DNA from 2 places in the Mesorhizobium sp. GW821-FHT07A06 genome. Region 2 is predicted to be linked to the other one. Evidence: riboswitches for the same ligand, from Rfam matches in the RefSeq annotation. Region 2 holds a riboswitch; the other holds the start of a gene.
The links. Region 2 has a riboswitch for S-adenosylmethionine ahead of metX (homoserine O-acetyltransferase MetX). Riboswitches for the same ligand answer to the same signal wherever they lie in the genome.
Positions count from the first base shown of each region.

Region 1: linked by a shared signal. The riboswitch ahead of AC07SZ_RS23675 (O-succinylhomoserine sulfhydrylase) and the one ahead of metX (homoserine O-acetyltransferase MetX) in region 2 are both predicted to bind S-adenosylmethionine.

Region 1 covers NZ_JBWKRC010000008.1:33,140-41,267, reverse strand. Annotated here, with positions in the region: gene AC07SZ_RS23700 (aspartate aminotransferase family protein) at 1-34, shown strand, start outside; gene argF (ornithine carbamoyltransferase) at 51-962, shown strand; gene AC07SZ_RS23690 (Hsp33 family molecular chaperone) at 1,063-2,094, shown strand; gene apaG (Co2+/Mg2+ efflux facilitator ApaG/CorD) at 2,131-2,523, opposite strand; gene AC07SZ_RS23680 (ceramide glucosyltransferase) at 2,824-3,975, shown strand; gene AC07SZ_RS23675 (O-succinylhomoserine sulfhydrylase) at 4,009-5,199, opposite strand; SAM riboswitch at 5,256-5,333, opposite strand; gene AC07SZ_RS23670 (2'-deoxycytidine 5'-triphosphate deaminase) at 5,431-6,525, shown strand; gene AC07SZ_RS23665 (L,D-transpeptidase) at 6,635-7,318, opposite strand; gene AC07SZ_RS23660 (LysR family transcriptional regulator) at 7,412-8,128, shown strand, end outside.
Region 2 covers NZ_JBWKRC010000004.1:81,541-89,668, forward strand. Annotated here, with positions in the region: gene AC07SZ_RS14630 (class I SAM-dependent methyltransferase) at 1-564, shown strand, start outside; gene AC07SZ_RS14635 (ABC transporter ATP-binding protein/permease) at 683-2,497, shown strand; gene AC07SZ_RS14640 (DUF1194 domain-containing protein) at 2,583-3,380, shown strand; gene AC07SZ_RS14645 (DUF1330 domain-containing protein) at 3,593-3,913, shown strand; gene metW (methionine biosynthesis protein MetW) at 3,926-4,540, opposite strand; gene metX (homoserine O-acetyltransferase MetX) at 4,599-5,768, opposite strand; SAM riboswitch at 5,876-5,953, opposite strand; gene hisC (histidinol-phosphate transaminase) at 6,115-7,224, shown strand; gene AC07SZ_RS14665 (prephenate/arogenate dehydrogenase family protein) at 7,247-8,128, shown strand, end outside.

The DNA.
Region 1 (8,128 bases), on a different contig from region 2:
GGCGGACGCCATCGCCGTGGCCGCCGCGAAGTAATTCCGGAATATTGCTGATGTCAGTTCGCCATTTTACCGATCTTTCCACCGTTTCCGAGGGCGACCTGCGTTTCATGCTGGACGATGCGGTGGTGCGAAAGGCGCGCCTCAAGGCTGGTGAGCGGACCAAGCCGCTCGAAGGCAAGGTGCTGGCGATGATCTTCGACAAGCCGTCGACGCGCACACGCGTTTCCTTCGACGTGGGCATGCGCCAGCTTGGCGGCGAGACCATCATGCTGACCGGTACCGAGATGCAGCTCGGCCGCTCGGAAACCATCGCCGACACCGCCAAGGTCCTGTCGCGCTATGTCGACGCGATCATGATCCGCACCACCTCGCATGACCGGTTGCTGGAACTGACCGAGAACGCCACTGTGCCGGTGATCAACGGGCTGACCGACGACACCCATCCCTGCCAGCTGATGGCCGACATCATGACCTTCGAGGAGCATCGCGGTCCGGTTGCCGGCAAGACCATCGCCTGGACCGGCGACGGCAACAATGTGCTGCATTCGCTGCTCGAAGCGTCTGCACGGTTCCGCTTCAACCTCAATGTCGCCGTTCCCGAAGGCAGCGAGCCGGCGCAGAAGCACGTCGACTGGTCCAGGGCGCATGGCGGCAAGCTCCATTTCACCCGCTCGCCCGAGGAAGCCGTCGACCAGGCCGACTGCGTCGTCACCGATTGCTGGGTGTCGATGGGCCAGGAGCATCGCGCCCGTGGCCACAACGTCTTCTCGCCCTACCAGGTCAACGCGAAGCTGATGGCGCATGCCAAGCCGGACGCGCTGTTCATGCACTGCCTGCCGGCGCATCGCGGCGAGGAAGTGACCGACGAGGTTATCGACGGACCCCATTCGGTGGTCTTCGACGAGGCCGAGAACCGGCTCCACGCCCAGAAGGCGGTGCTCGCCTGGTGTCTTGGTGCTTGAGATGAAGTGTCCGGGCGCTTGATCTGCGGGGGCGCGATGCCTATCTGCGCCGCATCACGCAAATCAAGCGCGTTTGGACGCATGCACCCCAGCGGGCGGCATGGCCGCGCCCTGGAGCTTTGTCATGTTGGAAACGCATCAAGTGACTGAACATCACCCCAAACTCGGCGAGTTCGGCTATGCCGGCGACGACCATGTCGTGCCTTTCGAGGTCGGCCCGCTCGACGTGCGCGGTCGCACGGTCCAGCTCGGGCCGATGCTCGACGCCATCCTCAGCCGCCACGACTATCCCGAGCCGGTCGCCCGCCTGCTGGCGGAAGCCTGCGTGCTGACGGTGCTGCTCGGCACCTCGCTCAAATTCGAGGGCAAGTTCATCCTGCAGACCCGCACCGACGGGCCGGTCGACATGCTGGTGGCGGATTTCACGACGCCTTCGGCGCTGCGCGCCTATGCGCGCTTCGATGCGGATCGGCTCGAGGCGCTGGTCGCGGCAGGAGAGACGTCCCAGCAGACGCTGCTCGGCAGCGGCGTGCTGGCGCTGACCATCGACCAGGGTGCCCACATGCAGCGCTATCAGGGTATCGTGCAACTCGACGGCGAGACGCTGGAGGACGCGGCGCGTACCTATTTCCGCCAGTCGGAACAGATTCCGACGGATATCAGGCTGTCTGTGGCCAAGCTTTTGACGCCGGGCCCTGGTGGCGCGCGCGAACAGTGGCGTGCCGGCGGCATCCTGGCGCAGTTCCTGCCGCAGTCCCCCGAGCGTATGCGCGTTCCGGACCTGCCCGGCGGCGACGGCGATCCACGCGAGGAGATCCACGATCCGGCCGACAATTCCTGGCAGGAATTGCTGGCGCTGCTCGGCACCATCGAACCGACAGAGCTGATCGATCCGACGATCGGCGCCGAACGGCTGCTCTATCGCCTGTTCCATGAGCATGGCGTGCGCGTTTTCGGCGGCGTCCCCGTCGCCGACCAGTGCTCATGCTCCAGGGACAAGATCCGCGGCATCCTCGAGGGCTTCTCCGCGCAGGAGATCAAGGACTCGACCGAGGATGGCGGCATCCACGTCGCCTGCGAATTCTGCTCGAAGCAATATGACTTCGACCCTGCGGAATTCGCTGCGCAGTGAGTCGAGCCTTCTCCCCGTGCAACGGGGAGAAGGACGCTAATTCACCGTCCGTCTCGTTCCCGGCAGATCCAGCGAAAAGGCCGGGATGGCGATGTCGAATGTCTCGCCGCGCTGGTTGCGCATCGTATAGCGTCCGACCATGATCCCTGACGGTGTCGAGAGCGGGCAGCCCGACGTGTATTGATAGCTGTCGCCGGGATTGAGTTCGGGCTGGTCGCCGACAACGCCGGGGCCGCGCACTTCCTCGACCCGGCCGGCGCCGTCGGTGATGTGCCAATAGCGCGACAGAAGCTGCACGAATTCGTCCGACTGGTTGTCGATCGTTATCTGGTAGCCCCAGACGTAGCGGTTCTCGGAAGGATCCGAACGGTCCTCGAGATAGAACGGCCTGACCTGCACTTCGATATTGCGCGTTACGGCGCGGTACATAAGCGGCTCCAAAACGATATCGAGCATGATCGCGAAAAGTGGAACCGGTTTTCTCGGTCAAACGCTTCCCGTTTGTTCAAAGGCCATGCTCAAACAAAATAAAACTCTCGGCCCTCCAGGCGAGGAGGTCAACGTGCGCGTCTTGACGCGCTCGTCCTCGAAAGGCAGGTGCCGGCAAAGAATGTCATTTAAGTGACACATGACAATGGTGGTGTGCGCGAACCGAGCGACTCGGCGCTCTGTCGAACTGTTGAAAGCGGCCACACCGCGGGCCGTCTCTTCCGGAGTGCCCAGACCTCGATGGAACTCACTCTCATAGCCACCTCGCTTTCGACTGCTCTTATCCTTTCCAACGCTGCCAGCATCGCGCTGGCCGCTTCGCGGCTGAAACGGCGCACCACGATCGCACGGCCTGCCGGCAAGTTGCCGCCGGTGTCGATTGTCGTGCCGTCGCGTGGTGTCGAGCCGTTCACGCACGAGACGCTGGAACGCGCCTTCTCGCTCGACTGGCCGCGCTATGAGTTGATCTTCTGCGTTGCCCACGCCGATGATCCGGTGGTCGGTTTGATCAGACAGGCCATCGCCCATTTCCCCGAGGTGCCGGCCCGGCTGTTGATCGGTGACGATCGCGTCAGCGCCAATCCCAAGCTCAACAATTGCGTCAAGGGCTGGGAGGCGGCGCGGCACAACTGGGTCGTCCTGGCCGATTCCAACGTGCTGATGCCCAGAGATTACATCCAGCATCTGATTGCGGCGTGGCGGCCAAACACAGGCCTTGTCTGCTCGACGCCGATAGGCTCACGGCCGGATGGCTTCTGGGCCGAGGTCGAATGCGCCTTCCTCAACACGCTGCAGGCGCGCTGGCAGTATGCCGGTGAGGCGCTCGGCCTTGGCTTTGCCCAGGGCAAGAGCATGCTTTGGAACAAGCCGATGCTGGATGCCAATGGCGGCATCCGCGCGCTGGCAGCCGAAATCGCCGAGGACGCCGCCGCGACCAAGCTGGTCAATGGGGTCGGCCTGCGCGTCAATCTCGTCGCTTCGCCCTTCGAACAGCCGCTTGGCCGCCGCACGCTTGGCGAGATCTGGTCCCGCCAGGCTCGCTGGGCGCGCCTGCGCCGCGTTACCTTTCCTCTGTTCTTCGCGCCTGAAATCCTGACCGGCGCGGGGGTGCCGCTGGTGCTTGCGCTGGGTGCGGCGGCAAGCGCCGGCTTCAGCCTGCCGCTGACAGCCGTCGCCGTGCTTGCGGCCTTCTACCTTCCGGAATGCGCACTGGCCTGGTCCAACGGCTGGTACCTGTCGCCGCGTATGGTCGCGGCGATGATTGTGCGGGACTTGATGCTTCCAGCCATGTGGGCGCGCGGCTGGCTCGGCGGCGCTGTCGACTGGCGCGGCAACGCGATGACCATCGGCACCAAGGCCGCCGAACTTGAAGAGACGCCGTCGCGCGCTTGAACCCGCCGCGGTCGACGCCGTCTGGACGGCCTGCTATTGGGCGGCTTTCAACGCCTGTGCGATGTCCTCCAGAAGGTCGTCGGTGTCTTCCAGGCCGGCCGACAATCTCAACGTACCGGGCCCGATGCCGAGTTCGGCGCGGGCTTCGTCGCTCAAATTCTTGTGCGTCGTCGTCGCCGGATGGGTGATCAGGCTCTTGGCGTCGCCAAGGTTGTTCGAGATCAGCACGATGTCGAGTGCATTCTGCAGGGCGAAGGCTGCCTGCTTGCCGCCCTTGACATCGAGGCAGATCAGCGTCGAGCCACCCGACATCTGCTTCTTGACGATATCGGCCTGCGGGTGGTCGGCGCGGCCGGGATAGATGACACGCGCGATCTGCGGCTGCTCGGCGAGAAAATCGGCGATCCTGCCAGCGCTCTCGGTCTGCTGGCGCACGCGCAGCGGCAGCGTCTCCAGGCCCTTCAGCAGCGTCCAGGCATTGAAGGGCGACAGGCTGGGGCCGGTATGGCGGAAATAGTCGTGCAGGTTCTCGTCGATCCACTTCTTGTCCGACAGGATCACGCCGCCGAGACAGCGGCCCTGGCCGTCAATGTGCTTGGTCGCCGAATAGACGACGATATGCGCGCCAAGCTGCAACGGCTTTTGCTGCAAGGGCGTGGCGAAGACATTGTCGACGACAAGCCGCGCGCCGATTGAATTGGCCAGTGCGGCGACGGCTGATATGTCGACCACTTCCAGTGTCGGGTTGGTCGGGCTTTCCAGGAAGAAGAGCTTGGTGTTGGGCCTGACCGCCTTTTCCCAATTGGCGATGTCGGTGCCGTCGACCAGCGTGGCCTCGATGCCGTATCGCGGCGCCAGCGTCTCGACCACCCAGCGGCAGGAGCCGAACAGCGCGCGCGCCGCCACGATATGGTCGCCGGCCTTGACGCTGCACAGAAGGGCCGCTGTGACCGCGGCCATGCCCGATGCCGTGGCGCGCGCATCCTCCGCGCCTTCGAGCGCGCACATGCGCTTTTCGAACATGTCGACGGTCGGATTGGCGTAGCGGGAATAGATGAAACCTGGTTCCTCGCCCTTGAAACGGGCTTCTGCCGCCTGCGCCGTCTTGTAGACATAGCCCTGCGTCAGATACATCGCCTCGGAGGTTTCGCCGAAGCCGGACCGCAGGGTTCCGCCATGCACGAGGGCTGTCTGAGGCTTCCAGTTGCGCTTCTTGGTGCTCATCGCTTTATTCCAGACACAAAAAAACCGGCCGCGAAAGTCGCAACCGGTCCATACGGCCTTGCGGCCCGACGGTCCTTTAGCGACTTGTTTAACGTGGCTGCAAGCCGACCGGCCAAATCACCACGGGATAAAGACCCTTTAGACCCGTCCCACGCTTGCGTCAATTGCCGGCTTCATTAAGAGGTTTGTACCAGGCGGGTTCGACACAGCCTGCCCTCTAGGAGCGAAGCCTTGCGAGAGACGGGCATTCTTCCCGATCAGGACATTTCGGCGCTGTTCCAGTCTGGGGCGCTGAAGTCGACGCGCGCGCTCGATGCCGACCAGATCCAGCCGGCCAGTCTCGATCTGAGACTCGGCGACAAGGCCTGGCGAGTGCGGGCCTCCTTCCTGCCCGGCCCCAATCACAAGGTTTCGGAGAAGCTCGACCGGCTGAAGCTGCACGAGATCAATCTTGCCGACGGCGCGGTGCTGGAAACCGGCTGCGTCTACATCGTGCCCTTGCTTGAAAGCCTGGCATTGCCGGCGGAAATTTCCGCCTCGGCCAATCCGAAAAGTTCGACGGGGCGGCTCGACATCTTCACCCGCGTCATGACGGACCGTGGCCACGAGTTCGACAAGATCGCGGCCGGCTACAGCGGTCCGCTCTATCTGGAAGTCAGCCCACGCACTTTCCCGATCGTCGTGCGCACCGGTTCGCGCCTGTCGCAGATCCGCTTTCGCACCGGCAACGCGCTGCTCGCGGAAGCCGAACTGCATGAACTGCACCGCGCGCAAATGCTGGTCGCCACCGAGCCGCCGAATATTTCGGGCGGCGGCATCGCGCTGTCGATCGATCTCAAGGGCGACAGTGACGGGCTGGTCGGTTATCGCGGCAAGCATCACACCGGCCTTGTCGATGTCGACAAGCGCGCGGCGCAGGATGTCGTCGATTTCTGGGAGCCGATCCACAAGAGCGGCGCCGGCGAGCTGGTGCTCGATCCTGACGAATTCTACATCCTCGTCAGCCAGGAGGCGGTACATGTGCCGCCGCTCTACGCAGCCGAGATGACGCCATTCGACCCGCTGGTCGGCGAATTCCGCGTGCATTATGCCGGCTTCTTCGACCCAGGCTTCGGCCATTCGGCGGCCGGCGGTACCGGCAGCCGTGCCGTGCTCGAAGTGCGCAGCCACGAGGTACCTTTCATCCTCGACCACGGCCAGATCGTCGGCCGGCTGGTCTACGAGCACATGCTGAAGCGACCGCAGGCGCTCTACGGCACCGATCTGGGCTCCAACTACCAGGCGCAAGGCCTGAAGCTGTCCAAGCACTTCCGCGCCGCGCGGTGATCTTTACAGCCCGGTCTGCCTGACTTCGCTGGGATCAAGTCTCGGGCCTACCTTGCGCGTCCAGAAGGCCGCGCGGTGCCATGAGGCCGATCGATAGATGATGGTTGGTCTAAGCTACCGCTTGAGACTTGATCGGCAGGACAACAGCTTTGCTGCCTTCGGGAACCCGGTCGTACAGGTCTATAATATCCTGATTGAGCAGACGGATGCACCCCGAGGAAACCTTTGTGCCGATCGTCCATGGCTCGATTGTGCCATGGAGCCGGTAAAGCGTGTCGCGCCCGTTGCGATGAAGGTAGAGTGCGCGAGGGCCGAGAGGATTTCGCGGTCCTCCCGCAAGACCGTTGCGCAAGGGGCCGTAGCGCTCGGGATCGCGGCCTATCATGTCCTGCGTCGGGGTCCAGCGTGGCCATTTCTGCTTCCAGGCGATCACCGCCTCGCCTTGAAAATTGAAAGATTCCACCTTTCCCACACCAACGCCATAGCGTATGGCCCGGCCCTGTTCCAGAACCAGATACGCGAATTTTTCATTGGGATCGACAACTACCGTCCCGGGACGCTCGCTTCCTGCATAGGCCACTTCGCGGCGTAGATACTTTGGGTCGACGATCCGCGACAGGTCGATCGCGTCGACCGGGAACGGCTCGCCAGGTACGGCGGCGTACATCGAAAGATAATGTGGATCCGCCGTCGGCGGGGCGGTGGCCGGAAGCAAAGGCACGGTGGCGTTGGTGGCGCAGCCGGCAAGCACCAACGGCGTGGCGATCAGAAACCCTCTACGATTCAAGGTCATAATCTCCTTGGCAAATTTCGTCTTGATATGACCAGCCTCCTTGGCATAAGCAATGAGAATTGATTTATAGCTTCAATAACTGATTGGAATACTATGGACGTCGCTGCAGCCTTGAGGGCCTTCTTGCGGACCGTCGAGAGAGGGTCGATAACAGGCGCCGCGCGAGACTTGGCCATTTCCCAGCCTGCGGTATCAAAGCTTGTCTCGAACCTGGAGAAACATCTCCAGGCCCGGCTCCTGGAGCGTTCGGCGCGCCACGTCAGACCCACGCCGGAAGGCAGGGCACTATATGATGCGAGCCGGACTCCCTTGGCCCAGATCGACGCCGCTTTGGAAGGTGTGCGATCGGACGCCGGTGTGATCGAGGGCGGTATTCGTGTTCATACTCCCTCATGCATCGGGGCGAAAAATCTGCATCCAATCGTGATGGAGTTTCAACGCAGGCATCCGAAGGTGACGGTGGAGCTTGTTCTCGAAAACAGGATGGTCGATCTGGTCTATGAAAATTTCGACCTTGCAATCCGCTATGGGCGCCCGGAGGCGCAAGAAGTTATTGTTCGGCGCATCGGTCAGGTTCGTCGAATTTTGGTTGCCAGTCCGTCTTTCCTGCGAAGGGTCGGACCTATAGACACGCTCGATCAACTGGCCGTGGCTGATCTTGTCGTTACTCCGGCCGTACTGTCCTCCCGCAACATGCTCGCGCTCATCAAAGGTTTTGAGCAGACGGAAGTGGCGGTTCATTCGATCCTGCGTACGAACGATGCGAGCGTGATCGCAAATACGGTCCTGAGCGGCCATGCCGCTGGACCG
Region 2 (8,128 bases):
ACAGGGCCGACGGCGACCGCGCTGGTCTTCGACGAGGAACTGCCGCTGGTCGATTCCTGCATCGACCGCATGTTGCTCGTCCATTCGCTCGAACATGTCGAAAACCCGCGCGAGACGCTGAACGAGATCTGGCGGGTGCTGTCGCCCGCCGGGCGTGTCGTCATCGTAGTGCCGAACCGGCGCGGGGTCTGGGCGCGCTTCGAGCACACGCCGTTCGGCAATGGCCGCCCTTTCTCGCGCGGGCAGCTGACGGAACTGCTGCGCGAGGCGAATTTCACGCCCGCGGCGTGGTCGGATGCGCTGTTCTTCCCGCCATCGCGGCGACGCTTCATGATGCGTTTCCACAACGTGCTGGAGCGCTTCGGCCGGCGGCTGTGGCCGATCTTTTCCGGTGTCATCGTCGTCGAGGCGCAGAAGCGGCTCTACCAGGGCGTGCCGGTGGTCCAGCGCGCGTCTCGCCGCGTCTTCGTGCCGGTGCTGTCGCCGCATGGCGCGACACGGCTCGGCCGCCGGGCCGAGGCCGGAGGCGCGGCAACGTCGGCTCGCCAGGTGAAACCTTCGTGATCAGCGCGGAAACTTTCCTCGCGCGGCATTTTTCCGGCCTATCTGTCGTGCACGGGCGGCGGCCGTCGGCTCTCTTCATCCGGTTTCAGCATCGCACCTGAACGCAAGGACTTCTGATATGGCTGATCAACTGGACAATCAGGCCACCGTTCAGCCGGTCGCCGTGGCCAGCAGCCTGCGCGATCAGGTCGCGACGATCAAGCAAGCGCTGGTGGTATCGCCGGTTCGCAGGTGGTTGCTGTGGACATCGGTCGGCATCATGGCCGTCATCGTCGCGACATCGATCGGCCAGGTCCTGCTCAATCGCTGGAACCAGCCCTTCTACGATGCGCTGGCGCGCCGTGACATGGCGGCCTTCCTGCACCAGCTCCTTGTCTTTGCCATGATCGCCGGTGGGCTGCTGGTGCTCAATATCGGCCAGACCTGGCTCAACCAGATGATCCGGCTGAAGCTGCGCGAGGCGCTGACGCTGGACCTGATCGACCAGTGGATGCGGCCGGCGCGCGCCTTCCGGCTGGCCAACGCCGGCGCCATCGGCGTCAATCCCGATCAGCGCATGCAGCAGGACGCGGCGCATCTGTCGGACCTGTCGACGGACCTCGGCGTCGGGCTCCTGCAGTCGCTCATCCTGCTCGTCTCCTTCGTCGGTGTGCTGTGGGAACTGTCCTCAGGTTTCGTCTTCCACGTCAACGGCTGGTCGCTGGCCATACCGGGCTACATGGTCTGGGCCGCGTTTCTCTACGCCGGCACCGCCTCCTGGCTGAGCTGGCTGGTCGGGCGCCCGCTCATCAGCCTGAACAGCGACCGCTACACGCGCGAAGCGGAGCTGCGCTCCTCGATGGTGCGCGTCAACGAGAATGTCGATGCCATCGCGCTCTACCATGGCGAGGACGATGCCAGGCGGCGGCTCGAACTCGACCTCGGCACGGTGCTGGGCGCCATGCGGCGCATCTATACCGCCCAGATCAACCTCTCCTGGGTGACCGATACCTATGGCTGGATCACCGTCGTGGCACCGATCCTGGTCGCTTCGCCGGTCTATTTCTCGGGCGATATCAGCTTTGGCGGGCTGATGATGGCGGTCGGCGCCTTCAACCAGGTCCACTCGTCGTTGCGCTGGTTCATCAACAATATCGGCAGCATCGCCGACTGGCGCGCCACGCTGATGCGCGTCGCCGATTTCCGTATCGCGCTCAATGAAACCGATGTGCTGCACGACACCGAAAAGCGCATCACCTTCGACCAAAATGCCAATGGCAGCCTGACCTTCGAGAAGCTCGAAGTGGCCTCGCCGGAGGGCTGCACAAAACTCTCCGACGAACATGTCGAAATCCGCCCCGGCGAGCGCGTCATGATCACCGGCGAGCCGGGCGCTGGCAAGACGCTGTTCTTCCGCGCCATCGCCGGGCTTTGGCCCTGGGGCGGCGGAAAGATCGGCCTGCCGGCGGGAGAAACCCTCATCTTCGTGCCACGTGTCCCGTATTTGCCCGCGGGCACCCTGCGCGAGGTGCTCAATCACGCCAACGGGCATGCGCCCGCGAGCGATGCCGACATTTCGGCGGTGCTGGCCGAGGTAGGTCTTGAACGGCTGTCGTCGTCGCTCGACCGTGTCGGGCGGTGGGACCATGAGTTGGGTGATGACGAACAGCGCTTGCTGGGCGTGGCCAGGCTCGCCCTGCGGCAGCCGAAATGGGTGATCATCGACGAAGCGATGGATGCGTTCGATGGACCCGCGCTGCGACGCGTGCTGGCGATGCTGGAAAAGCACCTGACGGGAGCCACGATCATCAATATCGGGCGCGGCCAGCACAACAATCAGTTCTTTCCGCGCGGTTTGACGATCGTGAAGGATTCCGCTGCGCCGGCGCTGAAACCCGCCCGTGTCAGGGCCGGCGCCATCGATCCGCCACCCGCCGTTCGCCGCAAGAAGTAGGCTGTTTCTCCGGCTGCCTGCGCAAAACCTTATTTTGCCGTGATCGCGGCGGAAGATTTTCAGGGGAAACAACCCTGGCGCCGCCATGTTTGATGCTCTTCTGATTGCCTGTCTCACCTGCGCGCAGGCTGCGCCCATTGCCTCGCCACCGGCGCTGGCGGTCGATGTCGAACTGGTCCTGGCGGTCGACATCTCGTTGTCGATGGATGAGAAGGAGTTCGCGTTGCAACGCGCCGGCTATGTCGAGGCGCTGCGGCATCCCGACTTCATCCAGGCCGTCCGGTCCGGCAATACGGGCCGCATCGCGCTCGCCTATTTCGAATGGGCGGGCACCGTGCGCGATGACGCGATCATCGGCTGGCAGATCATCGATAGCGCGCAAAGCGCCAACAGCTTTGCCGACAAGGTGGCGGCGCGCCCGTTCCGGAGTTTTCGCGGCACCTCGATTTCCACCGCGCTTGCCTTCGGTGCCGGGCTTTTCGACAGGACGAACTTCGCCGGCGAACGCAGCGTCATCGATATATCGGGCGATGGTCCCAACAATATCGGGCCGCCGGTCACCGCCACGCGCGACGCGGCCATCGCCAAAGGCATCGTCATCAACGGCCTGCCGATCCTGATCAACCCGTCGCCGACCTTCAGCCATCTCGACCAGTATTATGCGCAGTGCGTGACCGGCGGGCCTGGCTCCTTCGTGCTGCCGATCCACGCGGCCGCCGAATTTTCCACCGCCATCCGGCGCAAGCTGATCCTCGAAGTGAGCGGCATTCAAGACAAGGCCGAGATCATTCCCGTCGAAGCGGACGCGCCGATCGACTGCCTGAAGGGCGAACGGGACAGGCGATTCCTGTCGGATCCCTATTTCCCGGAACTCGACCGGTAGGCTTGGCGGAGCCGGCCGGGCGCCGTGAAACGCCGATTTTGGGCCTCCACGCCCCAATAGGGATGCGGTTTCGCTCGCGCTCAAGGGTGATTCGTGCGCGGTGGATCGATGTCGGCCTATTACCTCAGGCGTAATCGAGTCTCGTCACTCCCTTTGGCAATCTGCAGCCACGAGGTCGGCAAATCGGCCTCGCTCGACAAGGGAGTTACGTCATGGCCGCTTACGCCGTTGCCCATATGCGCCAGGTCAGTATGGGTCCGCAGATCGTCGAATATCTGTACAGGATCGATGCCACGCTGGAACCTTTCAGCGGCCGCTTCCTGGTCCATGGCGGCAATCTGGAGGTGATCGAGAACGATTGGCCGGGCAACCTCATCATCATCGAGTTTCCCGACCGGCGGCAGATGCGCCGGTGGTATGATTCGCCCGCTTATCAGGCAATACTGGCCCTGCGCACGGACAATTCCCAATCCGATGTGGTGTTCGCCGACGGTGTCGACCATCCGCACAAGGCCACGGATGTCCTGGGCTAGACGTTCCGTGCCTTACCGCTTCAGCAAGAACACCGCCTGCTGGCCGAAGAAATTCCAGAACCACCAGGGCATCGACAGGCCGATCCTCTGGCCGGCGGCGTCGAGCGCGGTCGCCTTTTCCACCGTCGCGCCAAGTTCCTCGCACAGGTTGACGAAGTCACGGATGGTGCAGAAATGGATGTTGGGCGTGTCGTACCAGGAGTAGGGCAGGTCCTGGGTCACCGGCATGCGGCCCTTGACGAACAGCGACAGGCGCACCCGCCAATGGCCGAAATTGGGGAAAGAGACGATCGCCCTGTTGCCGATCCTGAGCAATTCGTCGAGCACCAGTTTCGGGTTGCGGGTCGCCTGCAAGGTCTGCGACAGGACGACGAAGTCAAAACCCTTGTCGGGATAGAATTCGAGATCCTTGTCGGCATCGCCCTGGATGACAGAGAGGCCGCGCGCCACACATTCGTTGACGCCGCGCTGCGACAGTTCAAGCCCGCGACCGTCGACCTGTTTGGTTTCCTGCAGCAATTCAAGCAAGGAGCCGTCGCCCGATCCCACGTCGAGCACGCGCGACTGTGGCGGGATAAGGTTGGCGACGACCTCGAGGTCGACGCGCTGGCTGCCGTTGACGCTCATGATATCGCCTCCTGTGTGGCGCATGATCCCGATCCTGAAAGTCCGCGACGTTCCGGGGTCATGCGCTCAGCCCTCTGGCGCGGGCCGCCGAGCCGATGAAGCCGTTGATGGCGGCGAACAGTTCCGGCTCGTCGAGCAGGAAGGCGTCATGGCCGCGATCGGTCTCGATCTCGACGAAGGATACCGAGGCGCCGGCGGCGTTGAGCGCGTGCACGATGGAGCGGCTCTCCTCGGTCGGAAACAGCCAGTCCGATGTGAACGACACCAGGCAGAAGCGGGTCTTGGTGCCGGCAAAGGCATCCGCCAGCCTGCCGCCATGATCGGCGGCGAGGTCGAAATAATCCATCGACCGCGTCATGTAGAGATAGGAGTTTGCGTCGAAGCGGTCGACGAAGGTCATGCCTTGGTGGCGCAGATAGCTTTCTATCTGGAAGTCGGCGTCGAAGCCGAAAGTCAGGTGGTCGCGATCCTGCAGATTGCGGCCGAATTTACGGTGCAAAGCTGCTTCCGACAGATAGGTGATGTGGGCCGCCATGCGCGCCACCGCCAGGCCCTTTTCCGGGCGCTTGCCGTGCTCGAAATATTTGCCGCCGTGCCAGTCCGGATCGGCCATGACGGCCTGCCGGCCGACTTCATGGAAGGCGATGTTCTGCGAGGAATGGCGGGCACCCGTGGCGATCGGCAGCGCCGAAAAGACACGCTCGGGGTAGCTCGACGCCCATTCCAGCACCTGCATGCCGCCCATCGAGCCGCCAAGCACGCAAAACAGCTTTTCGATGCCGAAATGATCGATCAGCATCTGCTGCGCACGCACCATGTCGCGAATGGTGATGACAGGCAGGTCGAGCCCATAGGGCTTGCCGGTGACGGGGTTGGTCGAGGCCGGACCGGTGGAGCCCAGGCAGCCACCGATCACGTTGGAGCAGATGACGAAGAAACGGTTGGTGTCGATGATCCTGGCGGGGCCGATCAGCACTTCCCACCAGCCCGGCTTGCCGGTCACCGGGTTGGTGTTGGCGACATGCTGGTCGCCGGTCAGCGCATGGCAGACGAGAATGGCATTGGAGCGGGCATCGTTCAGCGTGCCATAGGTCTGGTAGGCGATCTGGAACGGCGACAAAAGCGTGCCGGCGTCGAGCTTGAGCGGCTGGTCGGGCCCGAAGCGCAACACCGGGCTCGACGGTTGGTCGGCCTCGTTGTTGGTCTTTCCTGCACGCGGAGCGGCCATTCACGTACTCACTTGCTGCATCATGGCCGACGAAAAATCGCCGCCGATGCGTTTTGTCCGGCCGGCCGCGGACAATAAAAAACCGGCATTGCCTTCGCAAAGCCGGTTACGTCACGCAAACGGCCCTTTAGCGAATTGTTTAACGTGGCTGCAAGCCGACCGGCCAAATCACCACGGAACTGTCACTGTCCTTCTAGAACTCGCCCGCCTCGCCGTCAATGCCGGAGCCCGGGCCGGAAACCGGGCCGGCTGCTGGCCCCACCGCCGCCTCTCGACATTGCCGGCCATGACTTGTATTTCCGCTGCGGCCTCCGGATGGAGGCATTTTCGACGGATTTTGCAAAAAATGAACCAGACACCGGATCAGGCACGTCCAACCCCGCGCGCGGGCATCATGGACATAGACGCCTATGTGCCCGGCAAGAGCACGGCGCCGGCCGGTGTCGCCAAGGTCTACAAGCTGTCGTCGAACGAGAACCCGCTCGGTCCGTCACCGAAGGCGATCGAGGCCGCGCGCGACGTCGCCGCCAGGCTCGACGTCTATCCCGACGGCACCGCCAGGCGGCTGCGCGAGGCGATCGCCGAGGTGCATGGCCTCAACGCGCAGAACATTATCTGCTCCAACGGCTCCGACGAGATCCTCGGCCTGTTGGCACAGACCTATCTGGCGCCAGGCGATGAGGCCATATTCACCGAACACGCCTTCATGGTCTACAAGATCTACATCCAGTCGGCCGGTGCCGCGCCGATCGCGGTCAAGGAGACCGACGAGCGCGCCGACATCGATGCAATGCTGGCCGCCGTCACGCCGAGAACCAAGATCGTGTTCCTCGCCAATCCCAACAATCCGACCGGCACCTATGTGCCGTTCCAGGAGGTGCGCCGCCTGCATGCCGGCCTGCCCAAACATGTGCTGCTGGTGCTCGACGCGGCCTATGCCGAATATGTCCGCCGCAACGACTACGAAGCCGGCATCGAACTGGTCGGCAGCGCCGAGAACGTGGTGATGACGCGCACCTTCTCCAAGATCGGCCTTGGCGGAGCGCGGATCGGCTGGATGTACGGGCCGATGCACATCGTCGACGCCATCAACCGCGTGCGCGGTCCCTTCAATGTCAATGCGACTGCGATCGAGGCCGGCATCGCCGCGATCCGCGACCGCGCCCATGTCGAGCGCAGCGTGGCGCATAACGAGACCTGGCTCACCTGGCTGAGCGCAGAGATGACCGGGCTTGGGTTGCGGGTAACGCCCAGCGTCGGCAATTTCCTCCTCATTCATTTTCCCGACGACCAGAAGCATTCGGCGGCGGCGGCGGACGATTACCTGACCGCGCGCGGTTACATACTGCGGCGCGTTTCCGGCTACGGCTTCCCCAACGCGCTGCGCATGACCGTTGGCACCGAAGAGGCCAATCGCGGCGTCGTTGCCGCGCTCACGACATTCCTGAAAAGCTAGAACGCCCGAAAGCTCTAACGCCATGACATCACCGATGTTTGAAAAGATCGCGCTGGTCGGCATCGGCCTGATCGGCTCGTCGCTGGCCCGCGTCATCCGCCGCGAGGGCCTTGCCGGCCACGTTGCCATCTCGACCCGCAGCGCGGCGACGCTGGCGCGGGCGCGGGAGCTTGGGCTGGGTGATTCCTATACGACCGATGCGAGGGAAGCGGTCCGCGACGCCGATCTGATCATCGTCTCGGTGCCGGTCGGCTCGTCCGGCGCGGTGGCGCAGGAGATCGCGCCGGCGCTGAAGAAGGGCGCGATCCTCACCGATGTCGGCTCGACCAAGGCCTCCGTCATCGCGCAGATGCAGCCGCATGTGCCCGATGGCGTCCATTTCATTCCGGGCCATCCGCTGGCGGGTACCGAGAAATCCGGACCGGATGCCGGTTTCGCCGACCTGTTCGACAATCGCTGGTGCATCTTCACGCCGCTGCCGGGCACCGATCCGGACGCGCTGGAGAAGCTGTCGGAATTCTGGCGCCGCTGCGGCGCCAACATCGACACGATGGACCCACAGCATCACGACATGACGCTCGCCATCGTTTCGCATTTGCCGCACATTATCGCCTACAACATCGTCGGCACCGCCGACGATCTGGAATCGGTGACCAAGACGGAAGTGATCAAATATTCCGCCTCCGGCTTTCGCGACTTCACGCGCCTGGCCGCCTCCGACCCGACCATGTGGCGGGACGTGTGTCTGCACAACAAGGATGCCATCCTCGAAATGCTGGCGCGGTTCTCGGAAGACCTGGCGTTCCTGCAGCGGGCGATCCGCTGGGGCGACGGCGAGAAGCTGTTCGACCTGTTCACCCGCACCCGCGCGGTGCGCCGCTCGATCATCGAGGCGGGCCAGGAC